3 regions of the Anoxybacillus sp. MB8 genome follow, and region 3 is predicted to be linked to each of the others. Evidence: riboswitches for the same ligand, from Rfam matches in the RefSeq annotation. Region 3 holds a riboswitch; each other region holds the start of a gene.
What was found. A riboswitch is a leader RNA that binds a small molecule or an ion and turns the genes downstream of it on or off. The one in region 3 is predicted to bind cobalamin.
Positions count from the first base shown of each region.

Region 1: it holds a riboswitch for cobalamin, as region 3 does, so the genes downstream of both, EKC99_RS03460 ((2Fe-2S) ferredoxin domain-containing protein) here and EKC99_RS11920 (ribonucleoside-diphosphate reductase subunit alpha) in region 3, are expected to answer to the same signal.
Region 2: it holds a riboswitch for cobalamin, as region 3 does, so the genes downstream of both, EKC99_RS00150 (ABC transporter substrate-binding protein) here and EKC99_RS11920 (ribonucleoside-diphosphate reductase subunit alpha) in region 3, are expected to answer to the same signal.

Region 1 covers NZ_RXXX01000005.1:71,608-76,989, reverse strand. Annotated here, with positions in the region: gene EKC99_RS03465 (LacI family DNA-binding transcriptional regulator) at 1-913, shown strand, start outside; cobalamin riboswitch at 997-1,178, shown strand; gene EKC99_RS03460 ((2Fe-2S) ferredoxin domain-containing protein) at 1,336-1,698, shown strand; gene EKC99_RS03455 (energy-coupling factor ABC transporter permease) at 1,716-2,444, shown strand; gene EKC99_RS03450 (energy-coupling factor ABC transporter substrate-binding protein) at 2,441-2,710, shown strand; gene EKC99_RS03445 (CbiQ family ECF transporter T component) at 2,703-3,425, shown strand; gene EKC99_RS03440 (energy-coupling factor ABC transporter ATP-binding protein) at 3,409-4,188, shown strand; gene cobJ (precorrin-3B C(17)-methyltransferase) at 4,195-5,382, shown strand, end outside.
Region 2 covers NZ_RXXX01000001.1:20,737-26,118, reverse strand. Annotated here, with positions in the region: gene ccsB (c-type cytochrome biogenesis protein CcsB) at 1-717, shown strand, start outside; gene EKC99_RS00160 (response regulator transcription factor) at 867-1,583, shown strand; gene EKC99_RS00155 (ATP-binding protein) at 1,580-3,343, shown strand; cobalamin riboswitch at 3,411-3,602, shown strand; gene EKC99_RS00150 (ABC transporter substrate-binding protein) at 3,722-4,678, shown strand; gene EKC99_RS00145 (FecCD family ABC transporter permease) at 4,644-5,382, shown strand, end outside.
Region 3 covers NZ_RXXX01000037.1:5,048-10,429, reverse strand. Annotated here, with positions in the region: gene EKC99_RS11925 (cytochrome d ubiquinol oxidase subunit II) at 1-836, shown strand, start outside; cobalamin riboswitch at 931-1,130, shown strand; gene EKC99_RS11920 (ribonucleoside-diphosphate reductase subunit alpha) at 1,242-3,521, shown strand; gene EKC99_RS11915 (flavodoxin domain-containing protein) at 3,533-4,024, shown strand; gene EKC99_RS11910 (ribonucleotide-diphosphate reductase subunit beta) at 3,978-5,015, shown strand; gene EKC99_RS11905 (cytochrome D1 domain-containing protein) at 5,038-5,382, opposite strand, start outside.

The DNA.
Region 1 (5,382 bases), on a different contig from region 3:
GAAAGAGCTTGGCTATCATCCGAATTTTATCGCGCGCAGCTTAGCAAATAAGTCGACGCAAGTCATCGGCTTAATTATGCCAAGCTCAGCGGATAAGGCGTTTCAAAACCCGTTTTTCCCAGAAGTCATTCGCGGCATCAGTAAAGCGGTGCACGATCGTCAATATGCGCTGCAGTTATCGACGGGGGAAACGGAAGCGGAAATTTACGATGGCGTCGTGCATATGGTACAAGGAAAGCGCGTCGATGGAGTCATTTTGCTGTATTCGCGTGCGAACGATAAAATTATGGCGTATTTGCAAAAAGAAGACGTGCCGTTTGTCGTCATCGGGAAACCGCATAAAAAAGCGGAGGAAATTACACATGTCGATAACGATAACGTGCGCGCGGCGCGCGAGGCGACAGAATATTTAATTGAACTCGGTCATGAGCGCATCGCTTTTGTCGGCGGAAACGTCAATCTCATTGTGACGATGGATCGTTTGCGCGGATATGAAAAAGCGTTAAAATCGGCAGGGCTGACGTATCGAAAAGATTACATTGTACATGAAGAGTTTTTAAAAGAAGGCGGACAAGAGGCGATGAAAGAGCTGCTTTCACTCGCTGAGCCGCCAACTGCGCTCGTTGTCGCCGACGATTTAATGGCGCTCGGTGTCTTAAATACGCTTGCAGAAATGGGCTTAAGCGTGCCAACGGATTTATCGATCGTCAGCTTTAACAACGTCCTTTTATCGGAAATTTCCCGTCCGCCGTTAACGTCGGTAGACATTAACATTTTCCAACTTGGCTTTGAAGCGGCAAGAAATTTAATACAACAAATCGAAAATCCGAATGAGCCGATTAAACGAATTATCATTCCACATACGCTCGTGAAACGATTTTCGTGCGATTACTACAAAGCGCCTTCTGAATAAGAAGGTGCTTTTTTCGTAAACAGGATAGGCAAGAAGAAAAAAATGGTGTATCATATGATTAACATCATGTTCTTTGAAAACGCATATACGATGAGCAAGTACGGTGCATACAAACGTATGCTGAAAAGGGAAGAACGGTGCAAAGCCGTCGCGGTACCCGCCACTGTGATGGGGAGTTTCGTTGCAACGTGCCACTGATTTTTTGGGAAGGCGCAGCGAAATGATGAACCTAAGCCAGGAGACCTGCCTGCTTGCGATACGTCGGCTGCCTACGGGAATATAGGTAGACGTGCGGGAACGATGGACGTTATAGCGATGATGTATGCTTAGATGGCGTATGCTCTATTTTTTGAATCTTTCGTTTTTTCTGCACCTCTGCCTAGGGGTGCTTTTTTTATTTTTGATAAAAGGAGCGAAGATATATGGCGACGTGGAATTTGCAAGGAACGAAGCATCATGTGCTCATTTGCAACGGAGGGAGCTGCATGCGAAAGGGAGGAGAGGAGGTGACGCAAGCCATTCGTGATGAAATTGATCAACTTCAACTACATGCCGACGTGCATACGACGCGAACGAGGTGCAACGGTCGCTGTGAAGATGCGTGTGTTGTTATCGTGTATCCAGAAGGTGTTTGGTATCGTACGATCGATGAGCACGTTGCACGGGACATTGTCCGAAAACATATACGTGATGGCGACATGTTATGTGATTACGTGACGTACACATATGATGAAAATTTTAAGATGCCGAAATATAGTCAGGCGACAAGGGGGAAAGAAAAGTGAGAAAAAAAACATGGTGGATGACGATTTGTATTGCTGTGTACATTCTTTTCGCCCTTTCTCCATCTGCATATGCGATGCATATTATGGAAGGATTTTTACCTTGGCATTGGGCGCTCGTTTGGTGGTTACTCTTTTTGCCATTTTTCTTTGTTGGCATGCGCCATGTTTCACATTTGATGAAACAAAAGCCGGAGGTGAAACTACTTCTTGCGTTCGCGACGGCGTTTACATTCGTTCTCTCGGCATTAAAAATTCCATCGGTGACGGGAAGTAGCTCGCATCCGACTGGGACAGGACTTGGTGCGCTTTTATTTGGACCGTTTATTATGACGGTCATCGGTACAGCAGTGCTATTATTTCAAGCGCTTTTGCTGGCGCATGGAGGTTTGACGACGCTAGGGGCGAATGCTTTTTCTATGGCTGTTGTTGGTCCGCTCGTTGCGTACGGTTTGTTTGTTATATGTAAAAAGTGTGGAATATCCGTGCGTATATCCGTCTTTTTAGCAGCGATGATGGCTGATTTGGCGACATACGTCATGACGTCGTTTCAGCTCGCCCTAGCATTTCCAGATGTGACAAGCGGCGTATGGGGCGCATTTTTGAAATTCGCTTCCATTTTTGCACTGACACAAGTTCCGCTTGCGATTACGGAAGGACTTCTTACCGTTGTTGTATGGAACTTTTTGCATACGTACTCGAAGCGAGAGTTAGATGTGTTAGAGGAGAGAGGAGTGTTTTTTAAATGAGCAATCGTCTATTGTTGTTCATTGCCGCTCTGTTGATCGTGTTGCCGCTATTTATTGTGAAAAATACGGAGTTCGCTGGGACTGATACGCTTGCGGAAGAAATGATTCAACAAACCGCTCCGCATTATGAACCGTGGTTTCATGTTTTATTTGAGCCGCCAGGCGGTGAGGTAGAGACGTTGCTATTTTCGGTACAAGCAGCGCTCGGTGCTGGAGTGATTGGATATATTATCGGGCTATATAAAGGGCGAAAGCGAAATGGTTAGTTGGCTTGACGAATGGGCTTATCGAAACAAGCTTGCTAAATTAAATGTCACATTTAAATTGATGCTTACGTGTATGTTGCTCATATGGGCGTTATGTGGAACGAATGTCGTTCGCTGTATCATTATCGTTTGGCTATTCGTCTGGCTTCTTTATCATGCGCGCTTACCTTGGCGTGTTTGTGTTCACTTTTTTATTGTTATAGTTCTTATCATGATCGGAAGCTGTGTTCCACTTCTTTTTACCGTTGATCGAACGATTCACTTTGTCGGTGAAAATATGGCGGAAGTGGCGACGATTTGCTTGAGGGCATTGGCAAGTTCGTTTACTCTCTTTTTTCTCGCGATCACAACGCCGTTTTTTCGCATTGCTCATGCATTAAGCAAATGGCACGTCCCGAAAGCATTTATTGAGCTATTGTTGTTGACGTATCGCTTCATTTTTGTGTTAGAAAAAGCAGCGATGCATTTGTTTATGACGGTGCGAATAAAAAATGGCGAACGAAGTTGGCGCCTCGCCTCACTTGCCGTTGCACAACTGTTTCGCCAAACGATGCGCGACTATGAAGCAACGATCATTGCACAAGAGGCGAGGAACGCATCATTTGTTTTTCCGATTTGTGCGGACGAACAATTGCCGCGAAAATATGTGATCGAAACATGTGTGTGGCTCGTTGTTTTACTTATGATGGAGGGCTTATATGTTAACGTTTCATGATGTTCATTATACGTACCAAAACGGCGCATATGTGCTAAAAGGTGTATCGCTTACGATTGAGCGTGGGAAAAAATATGCGTTAATTGGGAAAAATGGTTGTGGAAAAACGACATGGCTCCTTCATGCAAACGGCATTTACCGTCCGACGAGAGGAGACGTGTATTGGGAAGGAAAAAAGGTAGAAGATCGGCGGTTAAGGCGCGAGTTACGACAACATGTCGGCGTCGTTTTTCAAAACCCAGAACACCAATTTTTAGCTCCGACCATTGAAGAAGAACTGGCGATTAGTTTGGAATCAAATCGTGAGCGGATGGATGAAGTGATGGAGCAGTTTTCACTTCATCGATGGAGAGATATACCGATTCACCACTTAAGTCTTGGACAAAAAAAATGGTTATCGCTTGCGGTAGCTATGGCTCCGCAACCTCGCTTACTTATTGTCGATGAGCCTTCTGCTTATTTAGACGGTTTGCAAAGCGAGCGCTTAATCAGTAAATTAAATGAGTTGCACGAAGCAGGTACGACGCTTGTCGTTATTACACATGATCTCGATTTTGTTTGGCAGTGGGCGGACGAAGTGTTTGTCATGCATGATGGGCGCATCGTTTTGCACGGAACACCTGCCTTTGTATTTACACAAACGAATATATTTCGTGAACTTCATTTCCCATTACCGCTTCTTTTACGCATATGGGAGTATGAGAAGAAGACGTATACTGAACAACAATTCGCGCAATGGATTGAACGATGGAAAAAGGGGTGAAGATATATGGCGGGAAAACTGTTTGTTGTTGGCTTTGGACCGGGAAGTGTGGATCATATGACGAAACGGGCGCGTGAAGCGATAGCGGAAAGCGACGTCATTGTCGGATACAAAACGTATGTTGATTTAGTAATGGATCTCATTCATGGAAAAGAAGTCATTTGTACTGGAATGACGGAAGAAGTAAGCAGGGCCCAAGAGGCGATCAAGCAAGCGGAGCGCGGCAAAAAGGTAGCTGTCATTTCAAGCGGAGATGCTGGACTTTATGGAATGGCGGGACTCGTTTATGAAGTGTTAATTGAAAAAGGATGGAAAAAAGAAACAGGAGTCGAAGTGGAAGTTATCCCAGGTATTTCAGCGATTCATTCTTGCGCTGCTTTGTTAGGGGCACCGATTATGCACGATGCATGTACGATTAGTTTAAGCGATCATTTAACTCCGTGGCATATGATTGCGAAAAGAATTGAAGCGGCTGCCGCAGCGGATTTTGTCATTGCGCTATACAATCCAAAAAGTGGCCGCCGTACGCAACAAATCGTTGAAGCGCAGCGCATTTTATTAACATATCGTTCGCCAAATACGCCCGTTGGACTTGTCAAAAGCGCGTATCGCGAGCGGCAACATGTCGTCATTACAAATTTAGGAGATATGTTACAACATGAGATTGGTATGCTAACGACTGTCATTATCGGAAACTCTTCTACATTCGTTCATGATGGTTTGATGATTACCCCGCGCGGTTACGAGCGAAAATATACGCTATCAAGCGCTGTCCAACCGTTAAAGCCGCATGAACGGTTACGGCCAGAAGCAGAACCGTGGGCGCTCGCGAACGTGCGCACATTAGCGGAAGAAGCATATGAAAAAGTGACGTCTCCAAAAAAGATGGAACGGTTAGAAGTAGCGATTAGTCCGGGAGTGGCAAATAAAACGTTGACACCACAACAAATGACGAATATTGCACGCATCGTTGGCGAACGAGGGACGATTGTGTATACTCCTGATCATTATTTAAAGGTGACAATGGAAACAGAGCGACCGGATGAAGTCATTGCCTCTTTTTTAGCAGCAGGATTAACAGTTGCGCCAGTTGGGGATGTGCTTGTGATGAAAGCGTGCGATTTTTGCGACGGGGAGAAAAAAGATGCCATTCCTTATGCTGAACAGTTGTATAAGCAATTTGGTGGGACGTCT
Region 2 (5,382 bases), on a different contig from region 3:
GGACTCATTTATTTAATTCGCGTTGTCGATCAATCAAAACCGAGTAAGCGAACGTTTTGGCTTGAATTTGTATTATTTTTCTTAATAAGTACGCTTGGTTTTGTCAGCGTGACAACATCGTTTCGCGTTGCTGGTTATGAAGCAACATTTGAGTGGATCGATAAAAATGGCAAGCAAGATGAAATGGTATACCATATGCCCGCGCTTGTTGGCCCGCATGAAGGAGTGCTAAAAACAGAAGAGCGCATGAAGCCGCTTGTGGACATGCCAGCGATCATTAACGCGCGGAAATTAAATACGGTCATTTGGTCTTTATTTTCTGGCCTTGCGCTATACGGATTGCTTCGCCTGCTTTTACGCAAACGTATCGCAGCCGCATTACAACCGCTTGTGAAAAACGTCAATTTAGATTTAGTTGATGAAATCGGCTATCGTTCCGTAGCGATCGGCTTTCCAGTATTTACGCTCGGTGCGCTCATTTTTGCGATGATTTGGGCGCAAATCGCATGGACGCGTTTTTGGGGATGGGACCCGAAAGAAGTATGGGCGCTCATTACGTGGTTGTTTTATGCTGCCTTTTTACATTTGCGACTATCGAAAGGATGGCATGGTGAACGTTCCGCATGGCTTGCGGTTATTGGCTTTGCGATCATTATGTTTAACTTAGTGGCGGTAAACTTAGTCATTGCCGGTTTACACTCATATGCTGGATCTTAAAAACGCCTTCGCCATGAAGGCGTTTTTTCATGAAAAATCTCGCAGGAACCCCCTGCTTTTAAGCATGGGGAGGAATGCGAGTTTTCTTCACGAGAAGTAGAAAAAAGTTTGGCGGTTTTGTACAATAGAAAAGGAGGAGGTATGACATCATGGAGAAGGAAATTAAAATTTTAGTTGTGGATGATGAAGAACGAATTCGCCGCTTGCTTCGCATGTATTTAGAACGTGAACAATATGTCATTGATGAGGCGGAAAACGGCGAAGAAGCGCTAGCGTTAGCCATTGAAAATGATTATGATTTAATTTTGCTTGATCTCATGTTACCAGGAAAAGATGGGATTGAAGTATGTAAACAGTTGCGTGAGAAAAAAGCAACGCCTGTCATTATGTTGACAGCAAAAGGAGAGGAAGCGAACCGCGTGCAAGGGTTTGAAGCAGGAACGGACGATTATATCGTAAAACCGTTCAGTCCGCGTGAAGTGGTGCTTCGTGTAAAAGCGTTGCTTCGTCGCACAGCCAACTCTCCATATGTACCGACAGATACGACAGCACGGGATGTGCTTGTGTTCCCGCATTTAACAATTGATCATGATGCTCATCGTGTGACAGCGGATGGACATGAAGTCAGTTTAACTCCGAAAGAATATGAGTTGCTTCACTTTTTAGCGAAATCGCCAGATAAAGTGTTTGACCGTGAACAGTTGTTAAAAGAAGTATGGCATTACGAATTTTTTGGCGACTTGCGCACAGTGGATACACACGTCAAGCGATTGCGTGAAAAACTAAATAAAGTGTCGCCAGCTGCAGCGAAAATGATCGTCACCGTTTGGGGTGTCGGGTATAAATTTGAGGTCGTGAATGAATGATGGCGTTATGGCGTAGTGTAGTCGGCAAACTATGGCTGACGATTTTGTTGCTTGTTGCTTTCGTCCTTTTTATTTTAACCGTCTTATTGCTCGGTTTTTTTGAAAAATATTATTTAGAAAAAACAAGTGATCAGCTTACCCAACAAGCGACAAAAGTGGCTCGTGTTGTCGCTGAACATGACGAGCAGTTTGCGCGCTCCATTGCGTGGACGATGGTGGATGATGTATCGAAGTTAATGATCATTATCGATGATCATCATTATTGGTATTCACCAAATAAAAACCTTCCTGATTTGCCACTATCATTCATTCAGCAAGATCAACAGTTAGGGCGCGTATTTGATGGGAAAAAAGTAGTGAAACGGACGCTTATGCCAAATCAAACGATGCGAAACGACGAATATAACGAGCTATTTATTGTCGGTGTTCCGCTTTATACATCGGATGGAAATGGCGCGGTATTTGTATATCAGTCGTTAAAAGCGGTCGAAGAAACGACAAGACAGACGACAAAATTTATTTTTCTTGCCGCGTTTATCGCCATTGTGTTAACGACCGTGTTTGCCTTTTTCTTATCTACACGCATTACAGCTCCGCTTCGAAAAATGAGACAAGTAGCATTTGAAATTGCGCGTGGAAAATTTGATTCAAAAGTGCCGATCGTCACGCATGATGAAATTGGGGAACTGGCGATGGCTTTTAATCAAATGGGACGGCAGTTGCAGTTTCATATTAATGCGTTAAATCAAGAAAAGGAGCAATTAGCAAGCATTTTAAGTAGCATGGCTGATGGTGTCATTACATTCAATCGAAACGGCGAAGTGCTCATTACAAATCCACCAGCTGACCGATTTTTACAAGCGTGGTACTACGAGCAAGGACAAAGCGATAATTTATTGCCACTTCCTCCTAAAGTGAATGAATTGTTTAAGAAAGCGGTCGCGGAGGAAAAAGAACAAGCGATAGAAATGGCTTTACAAGGTCGCAATTGGGTCATTGTTATGACGCCGTTATACAACGGCAAGGTCATTCGGGGAGCCGTTGCGGTGCTTCGGGATATGACGGAGGAACGACGGCTTGATAAGTTGCGCAAAGATTTTATCGCAAACGTCTCGCATGAGTTGCGCACACCGATTGCGATGTTGCAAGGGTATAGTGAAGCGATCGTCGATGATATTGCGGCGACAGATGAAGAGAAAAAAGAATTGGCAAAGGTGATTTACGACGAATCGTTGCGCATGGGTCGCCTTGTGAACGATTTGCTTGATTTAGCGCGCATGGAAGCAGGGCATTTAACGCTTCATGAAGAACAAGTGCCGCTTAGACCGTATATCGAGCGCATCATTCATAAGTTTCAAGCGTTAGCGAAAGAAAAAGGAGTTCATTTGCTTGTTGAAATGAACGATGAGCTCATCGTTTCATTCGATCCTGACCGCATTGAACAAGTGTTGACGAATTTAATTGACAATGCGCTTCGGCATACGGATGATGGTGGCGAAGTACGTGTCATTGTCGATGCGGGGGAAGAAGTCGTGCGCATCTCTGTGCAAGATTCTGGCTCAGGCATCGCAGAAGAAGATTTGCCGTTTGTGTTTGAGCGTTTTTATAAAGCGGATAAAGCACGCACGCGCGGTCGCTCAGGTACAGGTTTAGGTCTTGCGATTGCGAAAAACATCGTTGAAGCGCATAAAGGAACGATTGCTGTCCATAGCAAACTAGGAGAAGGAACGACGTTTACGTTTACATTGCCATTGAAGTAGAAAATTTTTGTTGTCATCAGTGACGTTTTTCGCTATGATAGAAACGTAGAAATTGTTCGACAATTACATACGTTCGTTGCAAAAAGGTGTCGAACGGGCAACCTAGTAGACTTAATAGGGAATCTGGTGCAAGTCCAGAACTGTCCCCGCAACTGTAAATGCTGACGAAATGAAAACCGCCACTGTACCATTCGTACGGGAAGGCTTCAAAGTAGGATGACGCATAAGTCAGTAGACCTGCCTTTTTGCACCGTCATTCGCGTCTTCGGGGAGTGAGACGGCGAAACGACAAGGGGAAGTTATTGTCTTTTGTTGTTTCTAGCTCATTCCATTTGGGATGAGCTTTTTTATTTGACATACATAAAAGGGGGAAAAACGATGAAGAAATGGAAACAATATGTGTGGCTTCTTGCGCTCGTATTGACGCTCGGATTAGTAGCGTGCAGCAATAACGCGGAGCCAGCGAAAGAAACGAAGCAAGAGGCGAAAACAGAGGAGGCTGCATTTCCGGTTACGGTAAAAGATGCGGTTGGCGATGTCACGATTGAAAAAGAACCGACAAAAATCGTTTCGCTCATTCCGAGCAATACAGAAATTGCATACGCGTTAGGGCTTGGTGACAAAATTGTCGGTGTAAGCGATTTTGATAACTATCCAGAAGATGTGAAAAACAAAGAAAAAGTTGGTGGCATGGAGTTTAATGTTGAAAAAATTATTTCACTTCAACCAGACGTTGTGCTTGCGCATGCATCAAGCGCTCACAATTCTGAGGAAGGATTAAAGCAATTAAAAGATGCGGGCATTACAGTGATTGTAGTGCCAAACGCCACATCGTTCAACGATGTATATGCATCGATTGAACTGATCGGGAAGGCGACAGGGAAAGAGAAAGAGGCAGCCGATGTTGTGCAACAAATGAAGCAAAAAATTGATGCCATTGCGGAAAAAGCAAAAGAAGTAAAAGAAGAAGCAACCGTTTGGGTGGAAGTTTCTCCTGCACCTGAAATTTATACCGCTGGAAAAGGAACATTTATGGATGAAATGTTAACGATCATTCATGCGAAAAATGCAGCAGGCGATCAAGAAGGATGGCCGATGTTTACAGAAGAAGATGCAGTGGCGCTAAATCCAGATGTCATTATTACGACATACGGTTATTACACACCGAACGCTGTCGAGCAAGTGCTCGCTCGCCCAGCTTGGAAAGATGTCCCTGCAATTAAAAATAAACGAGTATACGATGTGAATTCTGATTTAGTTTCTCGTCCAGGACCACGTTTAGCTGAAGGGGTCGAAGAAATTGCCAAAGTCGTTTATCCAGACATTTTTAAATAATTACATGAGCGCATCGCTTATTGCAACGATTGCCTTGTTATTAGGGGTATCGATTGGATCACAATCGATTCCCTTTTCTTCTATATGGGAGACGCTATTACATCAGTTGTTTCATACGCCGACAAATGTTCCTGCCACCGTTTCGCAAATTATTGTTGCGATTCGTTTACCGAGAGTCATACTCGCCTTTCTGATCGGGGCATCTTTAGCACTTGCAGGGGTAGCGTTTCAAGGGCTTTTGAAAAACGTTCTTGCCGATCCGTATACCATCGGGGTATCGTCTGGGGCAGCCGTTGGCGCAGTGCTCGTCTTTTTCTTTCATCTTCAGTTTTCGATTCTCGGGCGTTTTACGCTCCCGATCGTCAGCATTATATTTGCGCTCGTGACATTATTGTTTGTTTTATTATTTGCGCGGCTTGCGGAACGAAATATGGCGATGGAGACGATTGTTTTAATCGGCATTATCATGAATGCGTTTTTCGGCTCGCTCATTTCGCTTATGGTTGCTTTTAGCGGCGAAGAGTTGCGTCAAGTCATTAGCTGGCTCATGGGGAGCGTCGCGATGCGCGGCTGGTCGTACGTGTCTTTATTTGTTCCGTTTTTTATCGTCGGTTCTCTCGGTTTATTTGCACATATTCGCGAGTTAAACGCCTTTTCATTCGGTGAGCGGGTCGCTGCCAATATTGGCGTACATTTATTACAAA
Region 3 (5,382 bases):
CGCTCGTCAGCTTTTTTCCCGGAGCGACATTTATGCTAGGAACCATTTTACTTATACCCGGAAGCATCATTTTACTTTTGCTTACTGTACGTAGTGCGTTCCTCGTTTTTTCACACGTTGCTCCTAAATATGAAAAAGTGCTTGTTTACATTTCTGGTATAAGCGGCTTACTTATTCCAGCCTTTTTAATTAGCGTCTTGCCAATTACGCATGGTTCTTTTGTCGAAACAATGAATGGAGTCAGTCGCCTACGGCTTGATCGCTTATTTACAAGCCCACATGAATATGCATTTATCGCCTTTGCGATTACAAGTACACTCTTTCTTTCGTCGCTTTTATTAGCAGACTACTCAAACGAAGCAAATGAAATAGAAGCATATACGATTTATCGCCGCGATGCACTCATCATCGGGCCGTTTGCTCTTCTCTCCTCTATTCTCATTATGGTCACGATGCGAAATGAAGCGCGCTGGCTATATGACGGAATGATTGCACGTTGGCCGTGGCTTGTCGCTTCTGTCGTATTATTTCTCTTAGCTGGCGGGGCGCTTTTTCTTCCTTCATGGAAAAGAAAAAACGGACGCGGAATGCCGCGTCTTGCGGTTGTAGCCATCGTCTTACAATATTTTTGTGCAAGTTACGCATACGGAAAAGCTCATTTACCATATATGATTTACCCGAATGTAACAATCGAATCCGGATTTACGCATCCGAATACGTTTCGTGCCCTTTTTGTGACGTATATCGTCGGCTTTGCTATTTTATTTCCAGGATTCATTTATTTTTGGCGGCTGTTTATGAAAGACCGGCGCTATGTAGCAAATGATGAAAAATAATGATTGCAAATGTTGAGATTTTTCGCTATAGTTTTAAACGTAAACCTTTTTCGTACAATATATTGTGATGATTGCACAAAATAATAACTATATATTGAAACCAACAAGTGAAGGTGTCCGAGCGGACTTAATAGGGAATCTGGTGCGAATCCAGAACTGTCCCCGCAACTGTGTGCGCAGACGAAATGGAAACAACACCACTGTATATGTCAGCTTTTCAGGCGCATATATGGGAAGGAATCCAAAGTAGGAAGAAGCGCGAGTCAGGAGACCTGCCTTCCTTGTATCGTTTCATATTCTTCGGGGATTGAGAAGATGAAACGATGGTGAAAGCATGCCTTTTTCCATCGTTTCATCCGCTCAATGAGAGCGGATGTTTTTATTTTTTAGGGGAAGGGATGTTATATGGTGTACATAAAACAACAAACAGAAGTAAATGAAGAAACGATCCGCACATTATTGTTTCCTATTTTCAAAGACTTTCCACACTTAGCGAGTGAGCGATACATTGAACGGACTGTACGGGCGCTTGCTCATACGCAGCGGTACAACGACATGATGAATAAACTTATTTTAAATGCGCTTGATGAAATCACCGTAGAACAGCCGGATTGGACGTTTGTTGCCGCTCGTCTCTATTTGCAACAGCTATACGACGAGGCAGCTAACAATCGCGGCTATGATGTATCCGACACATATCGCTACTTTTATGAATTGCAAATAATGCTCGTCGATCTCGGCATTTACGACTCGTTTTTATTGGAACGATATACGAAAGAAGAACTGCAAGAAGCGAGCACATGGATTGACGCAAAAAAGGACGAGCTATTTACATACATCGGGTTAAAAACGCTCGTTGATCGCTATTTAGCGAAGGGGTATGGCGGCGAAATTTACGAACTGCCGCAAGAGCGCTTTTTAACGATTGCTTTAACATTAATGGCATATGAACATCCGACAAAACGAATGGCACTAGCGAAAGAAGCATATTGGGCATTATCTAACCAATACATGACCGTTGCTACGCCAACTTACGCAAACGCTGGAAAGTCGTATGGTCAATTATCGAGTTGTTTTATTGATACGGTAGACGATAGTTTAATTGGCATTTATGAGTCGAATACCGACATCGCCCGTTTATCAAAAGGCGGTGGAGGAATTGGCGTATATTTAGGAAAAATTCGCGCACGAAATTCCGATATTAAAGGGTTTAAAGGCATCTCCTCTGGTGTCATTCCATGGATGCGCCAATTAAACAATACCGCCGTATCGGTTGACCAGCTCGGTACGCGCCAAGGAAGCATTGCCGTATATTTAGACGTTTGGCATAAAGACATTTTCTCGTTTTTAGACGCGAAGCTAAACAACGGCGATGAACGGCAAAAATGCCATGATTTATTTTATGGCGTATGCATCCCTGATTTATTTATGGAACAAGTCGAAAAGCGCGGCGATTGGTATTTATTTGACCCACATGAAGTGAAAAAAGTGATGGGCTGGAAAGATAAACACGGCAATCCATTAGGGCTAGAAGACTTTTATGATGAAGAACGAGGAAATGGCTCGTTCCGTGAAAAGTATGAGGAATGTATCAATCATCCAGAGTTAAGTAAAGAGCGCGTTCCTGCGATTGAAATCATGAAACGGATATTAAAGTCACAGTTAGAAACAGGAACGCCTTATATGTTTTATCGCGATGAAGCAAATCGGATGAATCCGAACAAACACGCAGGCATGATTTATTCTAGCAATTTATGTACAGAAATTATGCAAAACATGAGCCCAACCATCGTCACAAAAGAGTATACAGAAGATGGGGAGATTATCGTTCATAAAAAGCCTGGCGATTTTGTCGTTTGCAACTTATCGAGCATTCATTTAGCGCGTGCCGTACAAGATGATGTGTTAGAACGATTAATCCCGATTCAAGTGCGCATGCTCGATAACGTCATTGACTTAAACGAAAAGCGAATTGAAGTGTTGCAAGCTGTCCTCACCAATAAAAAATATCGCGCCATCGGGTTAGGGGCATTTTCTTGGCATCATTTATTAGCGTTAAAAGGAATCAAATGGAACAGCGAAGAAAGCGTACAGCTTGCTGATCAGTTATTCGAGAAAATTGCTTATTTAACGATTCAAGCAAGCATGGAGCTTGCCAAAGAAAAAGGAGCATATCCAGCGTTTGAAGGCTCCGATTGGCACACAGGAAAATACTTTGAACTTCGTGGGTATCATTCCCATGATGAGTTAGATTGGGATCATTTAAAACAACAAGTGATGGCATATGGGATGAGAAATGGCTATTTAATGGCGCCTGCGCCAAACGCTTCCACATCCGTTTTAGCAAACGGAACGGCATCGTGCGACCCTGTCTTTAACCGTTTATATTTTGAAGAAAAGAAAAATTATAAAATTCCTGTGACCGTCCCTGATTTAAACACAAAAACGTTTTGGTTTTACGATAACGCCTATGAAGTGGATCAAAAGATGAGCATTCGTCAAAATGCTGCAAGACAAAAACATGTCGATCAGTCGTTAAGTTTTAATCTATATGTGTATAACACGATTAAAGCAAAAGATTTGCTAGACTTACATCTCACAGCATGGAAAGAGCGGTTAAAATCGACGTATTACGTTCGTAGTACTGCAGTAACGATTGAAGAATGCGACGTTTGTTCATCGTAGGGGGATAAAAAATGAACGTTCTTATTTGTTATACATCGAAAACAGGGAACACAAAAGAAGTGGCGCTGTTAATAGAAGAAGCTTTTTGCTCATACGGACATGCGGTGAAAACGATCAATGTTGAACATATGTTTGCGATCGAATCGCTCATTCATGACACACAACTTCTTTTATTCGGTTCATATACGTGGGGAAATGGACAACTTCCGGACGAAATGAGGAAGCTACTTCGTTTTCTTATTAAAGAGCGAAATCTTTCTTTGCCTCCTGTTGCGCTGTTTGGCACAGGAGATCAAATGTGGCCATACTATTGCCGCGCTGTCGATGAAATGGCGTACCATTTACGAAAAGTGACGCCGGTGCTCGGCACGTTAAAAATTGAACAATCCCCCCGCGGCCATCAACAACATTTACCGGCTGTTTTCGCCCATCAACTACTCAAGGAGGTTGAGCGTTTTGTTATTGACGAAAGTAAAATTGCTCGAGCCGTCGCATCCAAATAAAGCAACAAGCATTATTAACGGAAAAGCAAGCGGCATTTTAAACTGGAACGATATTAAATATAGCCATTTTTATGATATATACAAAATGTTGCTCGGCAACTTTTGGACGCCGTTTGAAATTAACATGTCGGATGATATTAAACAATGGCATCATTTAAGCGAGCGGGAACGTGATGCATTTTTACACATTATCGGGTTGCTTTCGATTTTAGACTCTGTGCAACCAAACTTTATCGGAGCGATGAAAGAATACATTACCGATCCGAGCGCCAAAGCGATTTTTTCGATTATTGAACAACAAGAAGTCGTCCATAATCAGTCGTACTCGTATGTGCTTGCATCTATTGAGAAACTATCCGAGCAAAACCGGGCCTTTGAAATGGCGCGCACGAATCCGCACATTTATAAGCGAAATGAACACGTCATTCGCGTATACGAAGCGTTTCGTGAACGACCAACGGCTGAAACGTTTTGCCGTGCTCTTGTCGCTTCGCTCGTCTTAGAAGGAATTAATTTTTATTCCGGGTTCGCCTTTTTTTACAACTTAGCGCGAAACCAAAAAATGCTGAAAACATCCACAATGATTAGCTATATTAATAAGGACGAACTATGCCATAGCTACTTCATTTCCCAACTCGTACGCGCTGTATTATGGGAAAATCCTCATCTGGACGAAGACGGATCATTTTCAGCGTGGATATATGATTACATCGATGAAGCGATCCGTTATGAAACGGAATGGTCGCGTTTTGTGTTGCGCGACATCGATGGCATTGATGTCATTGAAATGGAGAAATATATCGAATATCTCGGAAACAAGCGGCTGCGCATGCTTGGCTTGGACGACCGCTACGAGGCGGATGAAAACGCGATGCCTTGGATTCGCGTCTTTAGCGATGAAAACGTAAACTTAGGCAAAACTGACTTTTTCGAAGCCCGTCCACGTTCATACACAAAAACAACCGATATTAATGGGTTTGATGAATTGTAAAAAGGTGGGTTAGCCCACCTTTTTACTCTAATGATCGTACGTATGCAGCAATTTGTTTTATTTCCTGTTCATTAAGTAATGTGACATCTTCTATGCGGTGACGTGCAATCGCTTCTTCAATCGTTTCGGCACTTCCATCATGTAAATATGGGGCAGTCGCCCATACTCCACGCAATGTAGGGGTATCCCACTGTTTTGGAGTTCGTGGGTTTGTAAATTGTGCACGCGCGTCTCCAGCCGAAGCGCGATCAAGTATATTCGCTGTCCCGATATCATGCAAAAACGACGTTTGTGCTGTAGTCAGTTTTCCGTTACTATCTGCCGCTTTTACACTATCTGTAAAGTATATTCCTCCATGGCAACTTAC